DNA from 3 places in the Paenibacillus sp. FSL L8-0333 genome. Region 2 is predicted to be linked to each of the others. Evidence: riboswitches for the same ligand, from Rfam matches in the RefSeq annotation. Region 2 holds a riboswitch; each other region holds the start of a gene.
The links. A riboswitch is a leader RNA that binds a small molecule or an ion and turns the genes downstream of it on or off. The one in region 2 is predicted to bind cyclic di-AMP.
Positions count from the first base shown of each region.

Region 1: linked by a shared signal. The riboswitch ahead of NYE72_RS26050 (alpha/beta hydrolase) and the one ahead of NYE72_RS00545 (C40 family peptidase) in region 2 are both predicted to bind cyclic di-AMP.
Region 3: linked by a shared signal. The riboswitch ahead of NYE72_RS02670 (hypothetical protein) and the one ahead of NYE72_RS00545 (C40 family peptidase) in region 2 are both predicted to bind cyclic di-AMP.

Region 1 is NZ_CP150186.1:5,854,404-5,859,833, forward strand. Features, by position in the region: gene NYE72_RS26050 (alpha/beta hydrolase) at 351-1,160, opposite strand; cyclic di-AMP (ydaO/yuaA leader) riboswitch at 1,266-1,452, opposite strand; gene NYE72_RS26055 (hypothetical protein) at 1,773-1,946, opposite strand; gene NYE72_RS26060 (Nif3-like dinuclear metal center hexameric protein) at 2,031-2,789, opposite strand; gene NYE72_RS26065 (alpha-glucuronidase family glycosyl hydrolase) at 2,850-4,904, opposite strand; gene NYE72_RS26070 (endo-1,4-beta-xylanase) at 4,987-5,430, opposite strand, start outside.
Region 2 is NZ_CP150186.1:111,518-116,947, forward strand. Features, by position in the region: gene NYE72_RS00525 (4a-hydroxytetrahydrobiopterin dehydratase) at 199-486, shown strand; gene NYE72_RS00530 (cytochrome c) at 568-924, opposite strand; gene NYE72_RS00535 (GNAT family N-acetyltransferase) at 1,052-1,537, opposite strand; gene NYE72_RS00540 (C40 family peptidase) at 1,726-2,178, opposite strand; cyclic di-AMP (ydaO/yuaA leader) riboswitch at 2,223-2,365, opposite strand; gene NYE72_RS00545 (C40 family peptidase) at 2,714-3,142, opposite strand; cyclic di-AMP (ydaO/yuaA leader) riboswitch at 3,200-3,338, opposite strand; gene NYE72_RS00550 (hypothetical protein) at 3,556-4,386, opposite strand; gene NYE72_RS00555 (M1 family metallopeptidase) at 4,398-5,430, opposite strand, start outside.
Region 3 is NZ_CP150186.1:599,766-605,195, forward strand. Features, by position in the region: gene NYE72_RS02660 (hypothetical protein) at 265-717, opposite strand; gene NYE72_RS02665 (hypothetical protein) at 758-1,279, opposite strand; gene NYE72_RS02670 (hypothetical protein) at 1,294-1,848, opposite strand; cyclic di-AMP (ydaO/yuaA leader) riboswitch at 1,917-2,081, opposite strand; cyclic di-AMP (ydaO/yuaA leader) riboswitch at 2,500-2,689, shown strand; gene NYE72_RS02675 (hypothetical protein) at 2,942-3,358, shown strand; partial or broken gene kdpA (potassium-transporting ATPase subunit KdpA) at 3,575-5,250, shown strand; gene kdpB (potassium-transporting ATPase subunit KdpB) at 5,267-5,430, shown strand, end outside.

The sequences.
Region 1 (5,430 bases), 1.1 Mb from region 2:
TTAGATATCCATTATATTAGGGAAATCCTCCCTAATATTCATCGATAATCGCTTTAAAATAAGGTTTTTAGGGAATTTATCCCTAAAAATTCATACAAATACCCATTTATGGCTAAAAACATCCTATTATTAGGGAAGTTTTCCCTAATTCACGTTCTAGGAGCCATAATTCCCTTCACTTTAGGGAGAATTTCCTTAATCCACGTTCTAGGAGCCATAATCACCTTCACTTTAGGGAGAATTTCCCTAAAGTTCTACCCAGAAAGACGTCCCATAGCCAGCTCATTCCCCCTGGCTATGGGACGCCCTTTTCCACATAAACGCTTCGCTTGTAAAGGTCTCCCTATAGATCAGCTAATCTGCTGACTGCCCTGCTGCTTCTCTAAGAAACGTTGAAGAATCGCATTGAATTGCTCCGGCTGGCATAGATTACTTGGATCTAATGCGTTCGGAATAATCGCCAACTGCGCATGTGGCAGCTGAGACACCATTTCCTTCATACAATTCACTCCAAATTCATTAAAGTCCCCTACAATACATAAAGCAGGACGTTTAAAAGCCTTTAAGCATCTGGTGTAATCAACATGGCTTGTAGCCAGTCTTTGCCGATATAGCTCCCGGGGACGTTTGTCCAGCAGCCCTCTTCTAATCTCATTGTAGGCCAGACTCCAGCGCTCTCGGTACATCATCCGAATCGAAGGCAACACCAGCTCGCTTGGGAGATAATACATTAGCAAACTGCAATATGCTGCCATAGTTTGTATTTTCCCTACAATTGTTGATCCGTGAGTCCTACAGAAGCTATCCGCGACCACAATGGCTTTCACACGCTCAGGATATTGTTTGGCAATATGCTGAACGACTAAGCCACCATAGGCGATTCCTACAAAAACTGCTTCACGAATACCTAGGTCATTCAACAGCATAATCAAATCCAGACATTGCGTCTCAATAATCTCATGTGGGGCCTCCAGCAGTTTACCAGACTTGCCATTCCCCCGTAAATCGCACAAAATCACTTTATATTTATCGGAAAAATACTCCAGCTGTGGTTTGAACATACTGTGTGTTAATCCATGTCCATGGATAAACACAACCGGAGTGCCAGTTCCATTGATTTCATAATAGAGCGAAGTTCCGTTCAGTTTAGCGATAGGCAAAGGTAACACCTCTTTCATAATAAATTCTACGTCTATATCTGCTTAAAAACGCAGCAAAAAACCACAGAGGGATTCTCTGTGGCTATTCATCACTAAACACGCCATTCATCCTCTCTCCATACGCTTACGAGGTTAGCTGTCGGATTCGGGCAGTGAGAGTTGCCCTACCTGCAGGGATGCATGTTATGCACCCGGAACAGGATTCACCCCATAACCAGTGCCGACTCTCACATCGGCTGCCAGTTGTTGGTTCCCCCGCTTTCCAGAAACGGAAATTAAGCGGATTGCTTATGTAATTGTAAATTTAAGATAATTGTCAGTTCTGAGATGAATCATACTCTTGTAAGGTTTGCTTGTAAAGGAGGGCTCTGGTCAAAATAATGTTGAAAGCAATGCTTTTCATTTCATATTGAGCATACTCTTCATTTTCTCTTTCTTTTGCTCTTGTTTACTCGTTTTATTTAAGAAAATGGCTCTGAACCAAGCCAAACGGAGGTTAAAACACCAGTACTTTCTATATAAAGGCCATCCTTTTCACTGGAGATATGAAAAAAGCTAAGCAGAATCAGAGGTATTCCCCTGTCCACTTAGCTTCCTCTTACAATACTATGGCTACAAAAGATCGGCGTTTTTCAATGCATGCTCCCAGCTTGGAAAAAAGAACAGCGCACTTCTCATAAGCTCAGGATCGCTCTGCTTTACTTGTTTTTTACTGATCGAGCTTCCGTCGCTTTGCAGCTTTTTGATCCGACTTAATACTTCATCAGCCTCCAAAGGAATTTCCATTGAAACACTCCTTTCTCAGTGACCTGTTTCCCTTCATTTTCTCCATAATATGTTTATTTATTCCGTACTCTTTATTTCCCCAGATTAAACCATCTGATAGATGGGTTGTTCAGCAATGAACCGGTTAGGAAGCATGGGATATTTGTCTGCTAAGATTTCAGCTAAATATTTCATTCCCGGCGCTTCACTCTCCGCATGACCTAACATGATGAGCGCTTTAGATCTGCCTTGGTGCCCTGCATCCCGCACATATTCCGGAGTCTCCCACTCTGGTCCCTCTCCAGCAATAATTAAATCAAGATTGTGATCATTAAAATGCGGAATAGCCATCGTCCCGCCTCCTCTGTAACCTACTAATATCCCTACGCGTTTGCAGGACAGAGACAGGTCACCGGCAGCGCGTACATAAGAGATCCCTAGCTTACTTTTAATATATTGAGCAGCTTCCAGTACAGTCATAGCAGGAATATTGAGAATCGTAGCAGCTGCTTGCTGCTCTTCCACGTATGCGGACCAATCTAGTTCTTGCAGTAAACCCACCATAATTCCATCCGGCTTTTGCCGATGCCAATAATCATGATAACGAAAAATAGCAATTTGGGAATGTTCGATCAGACTTTTTTTCGCATGATAAACCGGATCACCTTCTAACCACTCGCTCGCCGCATGATGGCTATAAAATACACCTTCATGCGTGATCAGCAAATTGGCTCCTAACGCTATTGCTTGCTCCACAACATTTTGTGTGGCAGAGAAGGCCGTAATAATCCCTGTGACTTCAGTTTCCGGTTCCCCTGGGTTCAGAATATCGACAGTGCCTTCTACCTGTTCCACAGTTCCCATTAAATCTTCCAGAATCGCTCTAATCGTGAGGCTCACTATCATCATCCCTCGATTCGAAATCTAATAAATCTTTCTGCCTTTAAGATCCTCAATTCCGCTCTTGCGGTAAAAATACGTATTGATCCGATCTCTCCATTCCTGCGCATGCTCTGCTTGCTCTTCAAGACGTTGCTTCACTTGCATATACAATCCACTATCCACGCTGCCTTCAAGTGATTCCCATGTCGCTAGAAGCTGTGCAGCCTGCTCAGCCCCCTCAAAATGAGTATCGTAGATATGCTGAATAATAGTTTGCCCCGATTGCAGAACATACGTGTATGGAACATGATGAAAGAACAGCAACAGCTCTTCCGGACAAGACGCTAGATTCTCATAATTTGATGCATTAAGCCCCATATACTGTCCGCTATAACCCGTTCCCGATTTGACTGAACGATCCACACCAATGCCCTTATGATCCGCATAATGGTACGTTCCCCACTTGGCGTATTCATACCCATCCACATTCGGCCCATAATGATGATCCGGATTAACCATCCAACCCACACCTAATGGAGCTGTGTAAGATTCGTAAATCCTCCATGAGTCCATCAACATCCCGCGAATAGCAGCCACTAGACCTTCATCAGTGCCAAAGGTAAGCCGAATCCATTCCTCAGCTATTTCTTTTGCCGTCAGCTCCGGATTCCAAATTAATCTTCCATATCCATACAGATTAGCTTGAGCTAACCCATGCCCCGTCCAGTTCATGTCATCTCCAACATTAGTTACAGCAGCCACACCATTATACTTATTTCCCCACACCGATCCGTCCACAATATGTTTCACAAGCGTAGTTTGCCCTCTGGCATAAGTATTGAAATCAAGGACTTCTTTCCACTGTGGAACAAGATAACAGAGATGCCGCTGCTGCCCCGTATATTCTTGAGCAATCTGAAACTCCATCAGATGATTGGTATGTTCCAGTGCGCCAAACAGCGGAGATACCGGTTCTCTGACTTGAAAATCCATCGGTCCATTCTTGATTTGCAGCACTACATTATCATTAAATCGGCCATCCAATGGTTTGAAATGATCATATGCCGCTCTGGCCCGATCTGTCTTACGGTCACGCCAATCCTGCTTGCAGTTATATACGAAACAACGCCAAATCACGATTCCGCCAAACGGCTCCAGTGCTTCTCCCAGCATGTTGGCGCCATCTGCATGGTCACGTCCGTAAGTGAATGGTCCTGGTCGATTTTCTGAATCCGCTTTGACCACAAACCCGCCAAAATCAGGTATCGCTCGATAAACCTCACTAGCCTTATCTTTCCACCATTTCCGCACCGCTGGGTCCAGAGGATCAGCTGTGTCCAATGCTCCGATCTGTATCGGGCTGGCGAAGTTAGCACTGAGGAATAGCTTAATCCCGTATACGCGGAATATTCCTGCAATCAACGCGATATCAGGCAAATATTGCTCCGTTATAAATAGAGATTCAAGCTCATGAACATTCACATTGTTAATCGAAATCGCGTTGATCCCCACAGAGGACATTAATCTGGCATAATCACGTAGCCGCTTTGTATCGTTAAGAAATTGATTGGACTCGTAAAAAAAGGAGCGTCCAGCATAGCCACGTTCAATACTGCCATCAAAATTATCCCAGTGATTAATCATTCGCAGGCCGTTCACCGGATTCATAGATAAATCTAGAGCGTCTATCTCGCTTTCTGTTCCTATCAGCCGTAAAAGATGGAATACACCATACAAAATTCCAACAGACGTTAAAGCACCGATAGCGATACATCGCTCAGTAGCGTTTGTACGTATAAGGAAACCTTCAGGACCTAGTGAATCGGTTCGCTCTCCTCCGAATACTCTACCAATTAACGGATTCCCCCCTTGGAAGGTTCCTATAACGATACACGGTCCTTCTGGTTGCGCTGTGAGCAGTGGCGCTTTGCCCAGCATAGAGGTCATCCCCTGTATGAATTCCGCGGCTGCTGCCTGAATCGTCTCGTTGTCCTCCGTTACAACCAACTCACCACACCAATTTAAATATTGATTGTATAGAGATCCAGATTTCAGCTTGCCATAGTTGAGCCAAGCCTCATAAGCGGTATTTGTCATGTATATTCCTCCCGTATAAATAACCCGCCCTGGATTAAAAAGGACGGGTTCAAAATTCGCAGACTTGAGCAGATTACCCGCTCTATAATTTGGTGACAGCGTTAAGCAATTGATGATAAGCCGGCTTAGGATTATGCTGCTCATCGAATAGAAATGGCCAATTTTTCCGTCCCCGAACAGGGAAGCCGTCCAGCCATGTATAGTCATCCGCTGCTCCCCAGAAAGTGACTGAGCTAATCACGTCGCGGTATTCTTTCAACAGAGCAAACATCGCTTCATACCGCTCTGCCTGCAGCTCGAGCAGTTCGGCAGGTGCAACCTTTAAATCCATGCGTTTGTCATCGAAACGGAACATGGATACATCCAGCTCTGTCAATTGGAGCTGAAGCCCTAAAGATGCATACTTCTCAATAGCAGCGCGTATATCGTCTAAGCTCGGATCGTATAAATTCCAGTGTGCTTGCAATCCGACGCCATGGATCGGCACTCCTTGTTCCAACAGCGACTTCACCATTTTATAGATTTT
Region 2 (5,430 bases):
GTAGTTAGTAGCCCGTGTTAAAATTGATAAAGCCGAGTTATAATCGCTGGGATTTGTGAATACATTTAATCGAAAATATCGCCTTTATCCTGGCACATCCCTTGGACCTCAGAAGCTAAGGGATGTTTTGTTTAACGCCTAAGACAAGTAAAGGGAACTACGCACTTTACTGCAATTTTTTGTAAGGGAGGAAACGAATTGTTATTTACGGAAGAGGAACTGCGTGAGGAGATCACCAAGCTGGAGGGCTGGAAACTGGAAGATAATGTTATGGTGCGAAAATATATGTTCAGCCAATATATGAAGGGCATTGCGTTTGTGGATGAAGTAGCCACGATTTCAGAAGCCTTCGATCACCATCCACATATTACGATTGATTATAAAACAGTTACCCTGCGCCTGAAATCTAATGAAGAAGATGGGATTACAGCTCTAGATCTTCGAGAGGCGCATGAATTTAATGAAGCCTTTGAAAAAAATCATTAGTTTAGCCAAAATCATAAAATAAACGCCCGTGCACAGATAGTCACCTATCTCATACACGGGCGTTTTTGGTTGCTTGGCTGGTTACTTTTTCTCTGAGAGCCAGAGTGCGACGTTGGCGATCTCTTCAGGAGCTAGCTTCTCCTTAAAGGAAGGCATTTGGCCACGTCCTTTGGTGACGATGCTGTAGATTTCCTCAGCGTCATGCTGACCGCCTTCATTCTGAAGACTTGGTCCAACTCCACCTTGAAGCTGATCGCCGTGACAGGTGATACAGCTGGCTTTCACGGTTGCTTCTGCCTTTGCGGCGTCCAGTTGAACTACCGGCATCGTGGGCTTATTTTCTTCTGCTACCTCTTCTTTACCCGGAAGTGTAAACATGAGTACTACCGCAAAGGCACAGGCGGCAAAAAACAAACCGCTCATGATCCATTTCTGCATCCCAATTCGTCCCTTCTATGTAAGCTGCTCCCTACATTATAGCTTATGGTGAAGCGTTATCATAGGGTTTGTGACAAAAAAATGAACGAGAATACAATCATTCTTATGAAATATCTGGTATTTAATATCATTTGTCATAGACCATGCAATAAAAAGGTTTGTCTCCTGTAGGTGTGCGGCGTTCATACGTATCTGTAATCGTAAATCCACATTTTTGATAAGTTCGAATGGCGCGTTGGTTCCAGGTCAGGACTTCCAGATCTATCTCACGATCAGGATAACGATTCAACGCTGTCTGGACGATGGCATCTACGAATAGTTTGCCTAAACCATGGCCGCATAGATCGGGGCGCATCCCAACTCCTAAACGGACGACTCCTTCCATCGGGAACAACTGTGCGAATCCGCACAAAACCTCATTTTCATTTAATATGGAGATATATTGTTCCTCCCGGAGCTGCGGATCACCAAACTCGATGCCAAGAGCCTGCATCTGCTCCCACGGCATCCAGCCATAAATATTATATGGGGGCGTATAGCTCCACTTACAAATAGCTTCTCCGTGAATTGCCTCCATAGGAACAACATGAAAAGTTACCGAGGGATTTATCATAAGGTCAACGATCTCCTTTCACGAGGACATTGCTATATTACTAATTATATACAAAATGGGGGAGGTTCGACTCAGAAACTTTATATGAGGGGAATGTTTTACAAATTATGAGAGGGGTAAATAAGTAATAAGACAAAAAAACAAGCTCTCCTCCAAGAGTACCTTGGAAAAGAGCCTATGTACGTTATTTATTGCACATCATCATTGTCTTCCGATTCAGCAGCAACCGATTGGTAAGCGTCTGTGCTCATAATGCGCTTGGCACCAACGTAGCGTTTCACGTAGTAGCTATCACTCAGAGAGCTAATCGTAACACCGCGTGAGGTAGAAGCGTGTGCGAACTTACCTTCACCGACATAAATGCCGACATGGGAGACACCTTTGCCACTTGTATTGAAGAATACAAGATCTCCGGCTCTTATATCATCACGGGAGATTGCTGTGCCCATTTGATATTGGGAACCTGATTGGTGTGGAAGGTTAATGCCAATCTTATCAAACACATACATTGTAAATCCGGAGCAATCAAATCCGTTAGTGGATATACCGCCGGATACGTATTTAGTACCGATGGCCTTGTCAATCACTTTATCCATTTTGGAATCTGCGAAAGCGCTTCCTGCTCCGATGGTGAGGATGATGGAAAAGCTTAGTACTGCTGCTGCTAACTTCTTCTTCAAAAGTGTATACCCCTTCCAAATGCCTACGAGGTTAGCTTAAGGGTTCGGTTGAAGGTCCCCTATGACCCCTCTATATAATGGAGGTCAATTCACCCAAAGTTGGTTCCCCCGTTTTCCTAATAGTTAGGAAACTCGGCTCATACTGTTGATTAGGATTAGCTTGTAATCAATACATGACAAAACCTTTGTAAATAACAACTTAATGATTACAAAAATGTTACTAAAATCTCACTGCGCTAATTGTAACAAACAGAAAGCCGCTTGGCAATCGTTTTTAACATATTAATGCAGAAAAATTGGCATTTTTACGGTAGAAAGGCATATGTAAGCGTTAATAATGACCTAATTTTTAATATAATTGCAATTTTTATCAAATAAACGTGTTTCAATTGGGCTCTAATAGTGTAAAAATATATTATGGAATAAAGAAAAACCCGAATTTGATTACGGGCATAATCAGATTCAGGTTCATATAGTTGTAATTGTGAGGAAGGTTTCAATCGAAGGCTACAGCTTGATAAGCTGAAGTACTCATTACTCTTTTAGCGCCAACATAACGATTGGCCCAGTAGGCCTGACTGAGTGAAGTGATGGTCACTCCACGCGAAGAGGACGATTGTGCGAATTTTCCGTTTCCAACATAAATGCCGACATGGGATACTCCATTGCCAAGTGTGTTAAAGAACACTAGATCACCAGAACGCAGATTGCTTTTGGATACAGCAGTTCCAACGCTATATTGAGCTTTTGATGTACGAGGTAAAGTAAGACCCACATTCTTGAATACATACTTTGTAAATCCAGAGCAATCAAATCCGGCAGTGCTTGTACCTCCGGTTTTATAGGCAACTCCAATAGTCTTTGAGATTACAGAGTCCATTTTAGAGTCGGCAAAGGCGCTTCCTCCACCAATAGATAATGCCATTACAAGTCCTAGCGCCGCAGCGACGCATTTTTTTCTTAAATTATGTCTTTTCAAAAGATGTACTCCTTCCAAGGCCTGCGAGGTTAGCTTAAGGGTTCGGTAGAAGATTCCCTATGATCCCTGTAAAGCGAGATCAATTCACCCAAAATATGGTTCCCCCACTTCCCGGTGCAAAGGAATTAGGCGTGTTAAGCACCAGAGAATGACGTTTCGACAGTTACACTTACGATAAATACATTTAGTTATGTAGGAATCGTTTCAATTGATTACAAAATTGTTACTAATAGCACAGGACTTATTGTAACAGAGCTTTTACGATTTTGCAAATACTCTTAAGTTATCCGTAATGAGAAAAAGTCCCAGCTCCTGAATACAGGAATTGGGACCTTTTTATTATGTCAAATAAGGTTGATTTATTGTGGAAATGCTTTGCTACGCCATAGATGATATTGTGCAGAGATTCCCCACATTTTTAAGAGCGTAGAAGGTAGTGGTGAGATTTGCCGTATTATAAGTGCCGGTAGGCCGGGACAGAACAGACCCGTCAGTCCGCACACTAGCAGTAAGAGCAGGCCTCCCGCCCCAAGTACAATGGAAACACCTATAGCAGGAATCAGTGACCGCAAGCAGATGATCAGTGAGGAGAACATTCCTGTACCGCCGGTGTAACCAAACTGCATATATAGAAGAAACAGGCGCACGATAAAAATATATATAAGCCATGCCAATACGTATGGTACTAAATGAAGTAACAAAGCGTAGTTAAACAAAGAGGATAAGAACAGCCCGTACATTTTTGGAGCAAGCCAGTAAAGCGGCAGCAGGGTCAGCACCCATTCGATTAGGCTAAAGACTAAGACAGGTAGTCCATAGATCTTCATGCCAGGGAAAAAGAACAGTCCACGCTCGCCCTTTCGCTCCTGGTGGAGCTCATGCAGCAATCCTGCCCTTATGAAAGGGGAAAGCAGAAGTCGCAAGACAACAAGCGCCAGAAGCATCCATAACCAAGTGCGTATCGCAGGGTCCGTATTCAAGCTGAACTGTCCCTCGATATAATACAACAGTCTGCCCATACCGCTGCCTCCGGCGTCTTTATCCGGATAGCGCAGTAGAATTGGAATAATAGCAGATCGGATGAAACCATACATAAAGTAGCCCCAGAGCAGTCGGTAGATGAAGAGCAGAATTAAAATATAAAATTGCTCCTTCATGCTTTGCCAGCCGCGGGTTATCGATGTTCTCACAATCATTCACCTCACCAGACAAGAGTTCCGAGCACGGTTTCAAGTAGTTTAGTTACACTTAATGTCCAGCGAGAGAGCGTCTTGGGCTCTATTTCCGCCAGCCTAAAGTTGTTTAGATGTTTGCTCTCCAATAAGATGGAATGTTCAGGGTCAATCTCAGCAGAGAGAAGAGGCTTATCGCTTAACAATTGAAACGTAGTCTCTACTCCTTCACCGTTCCAGACCCGCTGCACCGAAGAGCTGTCGGCGAATGTGAATTTCACGGGAACATCAACGTAATCGCTCCCTTTGTTTGAAATCTTCACTAATGATTCGTAGCTTGGAGCATCGCCGCTGTTATTTTTTTTAAAAGTAATCGTATCTACTGAGAAGTCAGGCGCTCCATCACCATAAATGTAATCATCGAAATAGGCCTGCCATGATTTTTTGGTTACCTTCTCAACGACTTTCTGAAAATCTGACGTAGCAGGATGCTGGAAACGGAACTTACGAGCGTAGGAGGACATGATGTTGTTCATTGCTTTGGTACCTACCTGGCGTTCGATATCTTTAAGTACAAGCTTGCCGCGGATATAAACATTTCGGCTATAGGAATCCGCCCCTGCATATTTCCACGTTTCCAGATTTAACGGCTCAGGTATAGTCACCAGGCTGGCCTGTAAAGGCAAATTAGACTTGATACCGTATTCTTGCTCCATAAGTCTGTCTTCGGCATAGGAAGTGAAGCTTTCATCCAGCCAGGCTTCCTCGAATTCATTACTGGCTACCATACCGTAGAAGTATTGATGGCCGATTTCATGAATGACGGTTCTTTCAAGTGAGGTATCTGGAGAAGAATCCGCGGCCCCAAAGGCTGTAATAAGGGTAGGGTATTCCATTCCTCCAGCACCGTTGCCCTCCTTAGGTGGGACGACAATAGACAGCGTAGAGTAGGGATAAGGACCATACCATTTGCTGAAGTAGGTCAGGGCAGCCTTGGCAGCCTGAAGGTAACGCTCTTTTAAATCTTTGTGTAGTGGGTCGAGATACACCTTAATTCGTACT
Region 3 (5,430 bases), 490 kb from region 2:
GCTCTTTTAACCAAATAGTTGCACTGGAGTCCGATACTATGCTCAAAAGGCGATAAACGTGCAAATAATGTCATCTGGGTCCGTAAGCCTTGCCTTGGTGGAAGATGATTAGGGCCTGCTTGAAGACGATCCGAGACGCTCATCGCTCGGGATTTCTACTGGAGTCCGAACGCCGGCCAAATTTGAGGAAAAGCTTCAATTAAAGGCTCCTGAGTCCGTTAGATGCTTCATGCGCTTAAAGATCGTCTGAATTCTAGTTAGTGACTAAATTATAGAAAGATTTGCGCTCGTTCGTATATCCGCTTGGTCGGTCATCTGCTCCCGTACAGCTCTAAGCTGTGCTTTCAGTGCAGGAACACTTTTTTGCAGAATAATGCTTATTTGAGAAAGAGGCAGCTTTAAGCCGTACCACAATACCTTCACAAGCTGTTCCTCCCAAGGTAATCCCTTAGCCGATAGAAGAGAGCGCCGGGCAAAAGAATCAGCACACTGGCGAATACAAGTGCGGTAAGCGTGGATAGAGAATAACTGAGGGTCGAAGTTATCCTGACGATATATTTTATGAAGCTCTGTGAAGGTGCGGATAGTAACCTTGTCTGCCTCATTAGATTGTTCTAATAACATGGAACTGAGTACGTAGACTTCATTAGTATACTTTTGAACACACTCTGCAAATTTAGCACTGTAGGTGGACACGGGAGGTAAGGGGTCAGGCATGGTGAACACGATCCTTTCAGAATGAGAGATTTGCTTGAATCTATAATATAGAAAAGTAAGAGATGGATTTATTGATAAGATCGGCGGTGTCTGGTTCCGGGCAACTGTGTTTCTGCTGGGAGGCAGTGGAAAAAGCTTTGGAAGGTTTGTAGTAGAGCCGTTCACTTCTGGAATTGCTCCCCCCAGCTGCAACACTGTACAGACGCCCTTGCTGAATATGCCCAGCCAAGGATTTACCCTGGAGCTTGGCCTTTAAATCCTGCAAAGCACCCTGAACTAGCTCAAGCTTAACCTGCTCCCAATCTGAACCTTCGCGGCGGACCTTATCCAGCGCTTCCTCAAGACGGCAATGACAGATAGCCCGTAAAAAAGAACTCCATTTAATGAGATCGAAATTTTTGGTGTTGGCAGAGATTAGACAAGCCCCCCAACTGCAACCTCCCTTACAGGTGAGCTTCAGAATACCATAACGGCAGCCTTCAGCCCCTTCCATTCCATAGTGAATAGGCTCGGGTTCATCCAATACAAATACTTCAATGCGGGATAGTCTGCGCTGGTCCATAGTAGGGTTCCTCCTTAGATTTCCAAAAGCTTTAAGTCTACATGATGAGTGACACTAGCCTTTTCTACACAGGCGAGCATTTCCATTTTATTCTCACAGACTGCGGTATGCTCTAGCCATAGTCGGAACTTCTCTTTCCGTATAACAGATAGATGTAAGGGAAAGGTGCTGCGGGATCTCAAGACATACCAACCGGCGCTTACATCTTTCCAAGGCTCCTTGAAGGCTGTAAACCACGGGAGTTTTTGATGCGATGACCAATCCTGCTGCTGTTGTTGTTCTCGAATTTTTTTATATATTTCATATACAATCTTAGAGTCTAAACAGTCTTTACAAGAAGAAGGTGTACTGAATTGGCGAAGGGCTTGGATCTGGTTCTGGCCAAATGCATAACCTACAATGTACCTGTGATTATTTTCTTCGAACCACAAGGCCCCGAAACAAACGTAATTTAGACTTATCGGCTCAAGCAGCCCTTGATGTATCCCTAAATAATAGTGCTTCAAAACATTCACCCCATCCAGCGTGCTATCACCTAATAGGCTCAGGTAACGCAAAAACCGCAGCAAGAGGAGGACCTCTGCTGCGGTTTTGGATTACAGGCAGATATACCTGGGCCAAAGCGTGGCGGATCAAGGGTCTCTCTCTTTACGCTTACGAGGTTAGCTGTCGGATTCGGACGGTGAGAGTCGCCCTACCTATTGAGACTTACGCAGTCTCCTTTGGATTCACCCCAAGTAGGCCAGGTGGCCTGATGGTTCCCCCGTTCCCTGCGAATGCAGGAACTCAGCGTTGATTGTTTTTCATGAATTAGATTCAACCCGAATCATACTCTTTTCAAGATTTTCTGTAAAAAACGGAAAATGTTCTTTTAGAGCGATTTTAACCATATCCTGCCGACTACGACTGAAAAACGAGGTAAATAGGTATTTATGGCGTGTTATCGAGCTCTTTCTCGCTCAACCTCAGCTTCTTGCGTTTCAACCTATAAAGGAAATTTGCAGTATTTTCACCCTAAAAAGGTGAATAAAATCACATGGGTTATAGATAGCGATTAAACGCTCGAAACTCGAGTAAACAAGAGATATAGAGAGATTAGATATCAAGTAAGCGCTATCTAATGGGAAAATAGTTTTTAATTTGCATTATTTTGGCATCATTCAGGTTTTACAAGTCTTCGTGCATAAGAGTATGATTACTCCTGTTTCAACGACAATCGAATATTTGATCCGCTTAATTTCCGATAAGGAAAGCGGGGGAACCAACAATCGGCAGCCGATGTGAGAGTCGGAAGCTGATTATGGGGTGAATCCTGTAGAGGGTGCGAGTGAGCTCGCATCTATACAGGTAGGGCGACTCTCACCGCCCGAATCCGACAGCTAACCTCGTAAGCGTATGGAGAGAGGATGAGTGCAATGTGACCGCTAGCGAGCCACAGAGGAGATCCTTTGTGGCTTTTTGCTGTGCTCTTAGAAGCAAAGCATTTATGGAGGCCTCCCCCAAGAGGTCGCTAAATTCATCATTAGCGGTATTTGTTAGGCAGCGTCTAATGACGTGACACAACCGAGCTTTAGGTTGTGCCCGAAAATGACGATAGGTCAACATCCTTTCGGAGATTTTCGTTGCCTCCTTGTTGTAAATGAGCAGGAGGAGAAAAAAGAGATGACGGATCAGAATGAATATGTGCTTGTATGTGCGCCTACAAAGGCGGGAGAACATTTCATTAAACTTCTGAAGTTCAGGGGTATTAAGATGGCGGGATTAACCAACAATCTGGCTGAGAAAGCTTTACTAGAGGAGCTCGGAATCGAGCAGGTTATTCTAGTGGATACCCGCCATCAGAGCACTTGGTTTCGCCCATCGTTCCCGGTAGGCAGGGTATATCTGTTTGAGAGCAGCTTTCCGCTTTGCTGCCGCTATATTCAGATGTGCCGTACCTGGACGACACAGCCAATTTTTGTGATTACAAGTTCTATAAATCCTAGATTGGTCTATAAAAGACTTGGTGCGAGCTATGTAATCTATTCCCATAGTGGTGATGCTGATTTTCTAATCGATAGATCACCTCATCAAGGATAATGGAAGGAGTGCGGAAGATATGAGGGATCTGTATATGGTGGCTTCGTTAGCTGTAATTTACGGGTTATTTTATGGCTTTATGCGCTGGTGCGCAGGTGTAGTTGAGGATACGGGGAGGGATAAGCTGTGATTCTAGTAATCGCTGTTACCCTACTGTTGTTTATATATCTGGTTTACGCGTTGATTCATCCTGAGAAATTTTAAGGAGGGGCATTCATGGGCATTTTGCAAATAGTCGTCGTAATTGTAATTCTCATCTTGTTGGTCAAGCCGATGGGGACGTATTTATATCATGTATTTTCTAACGAACCGAATCGTACGGATCGCTGGTTTGCAGGCACAGAGAAAGGTATTTATAAGCTGATCGGCCTGAAAAAACGGGACGGAATGTCCTGGAAGAAGTATGCACTCAGCTTTGTTTTAACTAATATCGTACTGGTTGCTTTCAGTTATATTTTTCTAAGATTACAGCGGGGATTGCCGCTGAACCCGAATGGAATTGCCGATATGGAACAGACGCTTTCATTAAATACGGTGATCAGCTTTATGACCAATACGAACCTGCAGCATTATAGCGGGGAGACGGGACTATCGTATTTTTCACAAATGGCAGTCATCACGATGATGATGTTCACGTCTGCAGCGAACGGATTTTCTGTTGCGGTTGCTTTTGTCAGAGGGATTACAGGACAGAAATCAGTCGGAAATTTTTTTGAGGACTTCGTAAAAGCACATATTCGTGTATTCATTCCATTAGCTCTGCTAGTTTCATTGGTGCTGGTAGGATTGCATGTGCCACAAACGCTCAAGCCATCGCTTGAGGTCACTACACTCGAAGGGCAGACGCAACAAATCGCTATCGGTCCAGTCGCTTCTTTGGAGTCAATTAAACACTTAGGTACGAATGGTGGCGGCTTCTTCGGAGCCAATTCAGCGCATCCTTTTGAGAACCCTAATCCACTTACGAACGTTCTGGAGATTCTCTCTATGTGGATGTTGCCAGCCTCTTTGCCATATATGTACGGGTTGTTCGCTAAGAACAAACGTCAGGGCTGGGTGATTTTCACAGCAATGATGACCTTGTTCGTTCTGCTGCTGGGGCTGAATTATTATGCGGAAACTAAAGGGAATCCCGCTATTAATGCGCTGGGGATCGAGTCTTCGCAAGGCAGCATGGAAGGTAAAGAGGTACGTTTTGGGATCCCGCAATCTTCTCTGTTCACTTCGGTAACAACGGCAGCTACGACAGGTAGTGTTAACAATATGCATGATACGCTGACACCGCTGGGTGGCATTACCCCTCTGGCCCTAATGATGCTCAATAACGTCTTCGGGGGAAAAGGTGTAGGACTAATCAATATGCTGATGTATGCCATCATGGGCGTCTTCTTATGTGGACTAATGGTTGGCAGAACACCAGAGTTTCTCGGGCGAAAGATAGAAGCCAAGGAGATGAAGCTGATTGCGATTGCTATCCTTGTGCATCCGTTCATTATCCTTGTACCAACAGCAGGTGCGTCTTAACGGACTTGGGCAACGGTTCCATCACGAATCCCGGATTCCATGGACTTAGCCAAGTGTTATATGAATATGTCTCTTCTGCCGCGAACAATGGTTCAGGATTTGAAGGGCTTGCGGACAATACCACCTTTTGGAATGTTACAACCGGGATCGTAATGCTGCTTGGCCGTTATGTCTCTATAATCGCAATGCTGGCAGTTGCAGGTTCACTGATCCAGAAGAAGCCGGTTCCTGAGACGATTGGCACATTCCGCACAGACAATGGTCTGTTCACCGGAATTCTGATTGGTACGGTAGTGATTATCGGTGCGCTGACGTTTCTGCCGGTCATTGTGCTCGGCCCGATTGCAGAATATTTGACCTTACGGTAGGAAGAGGGAGAACAAGATGAGTACTGTAAAAAGAAAAAAGCTGCTGACGGGACCCATACTCCTAAGCGCTGTAAAGGATAGCTTTATTAAGCTTAACCCGGTGACGTTAATCAAAAATCCGGTCATGTTCGTAGTCGAAATCGGCACGATTATTGTATTGCTTATGGTACTGGCCCCCGG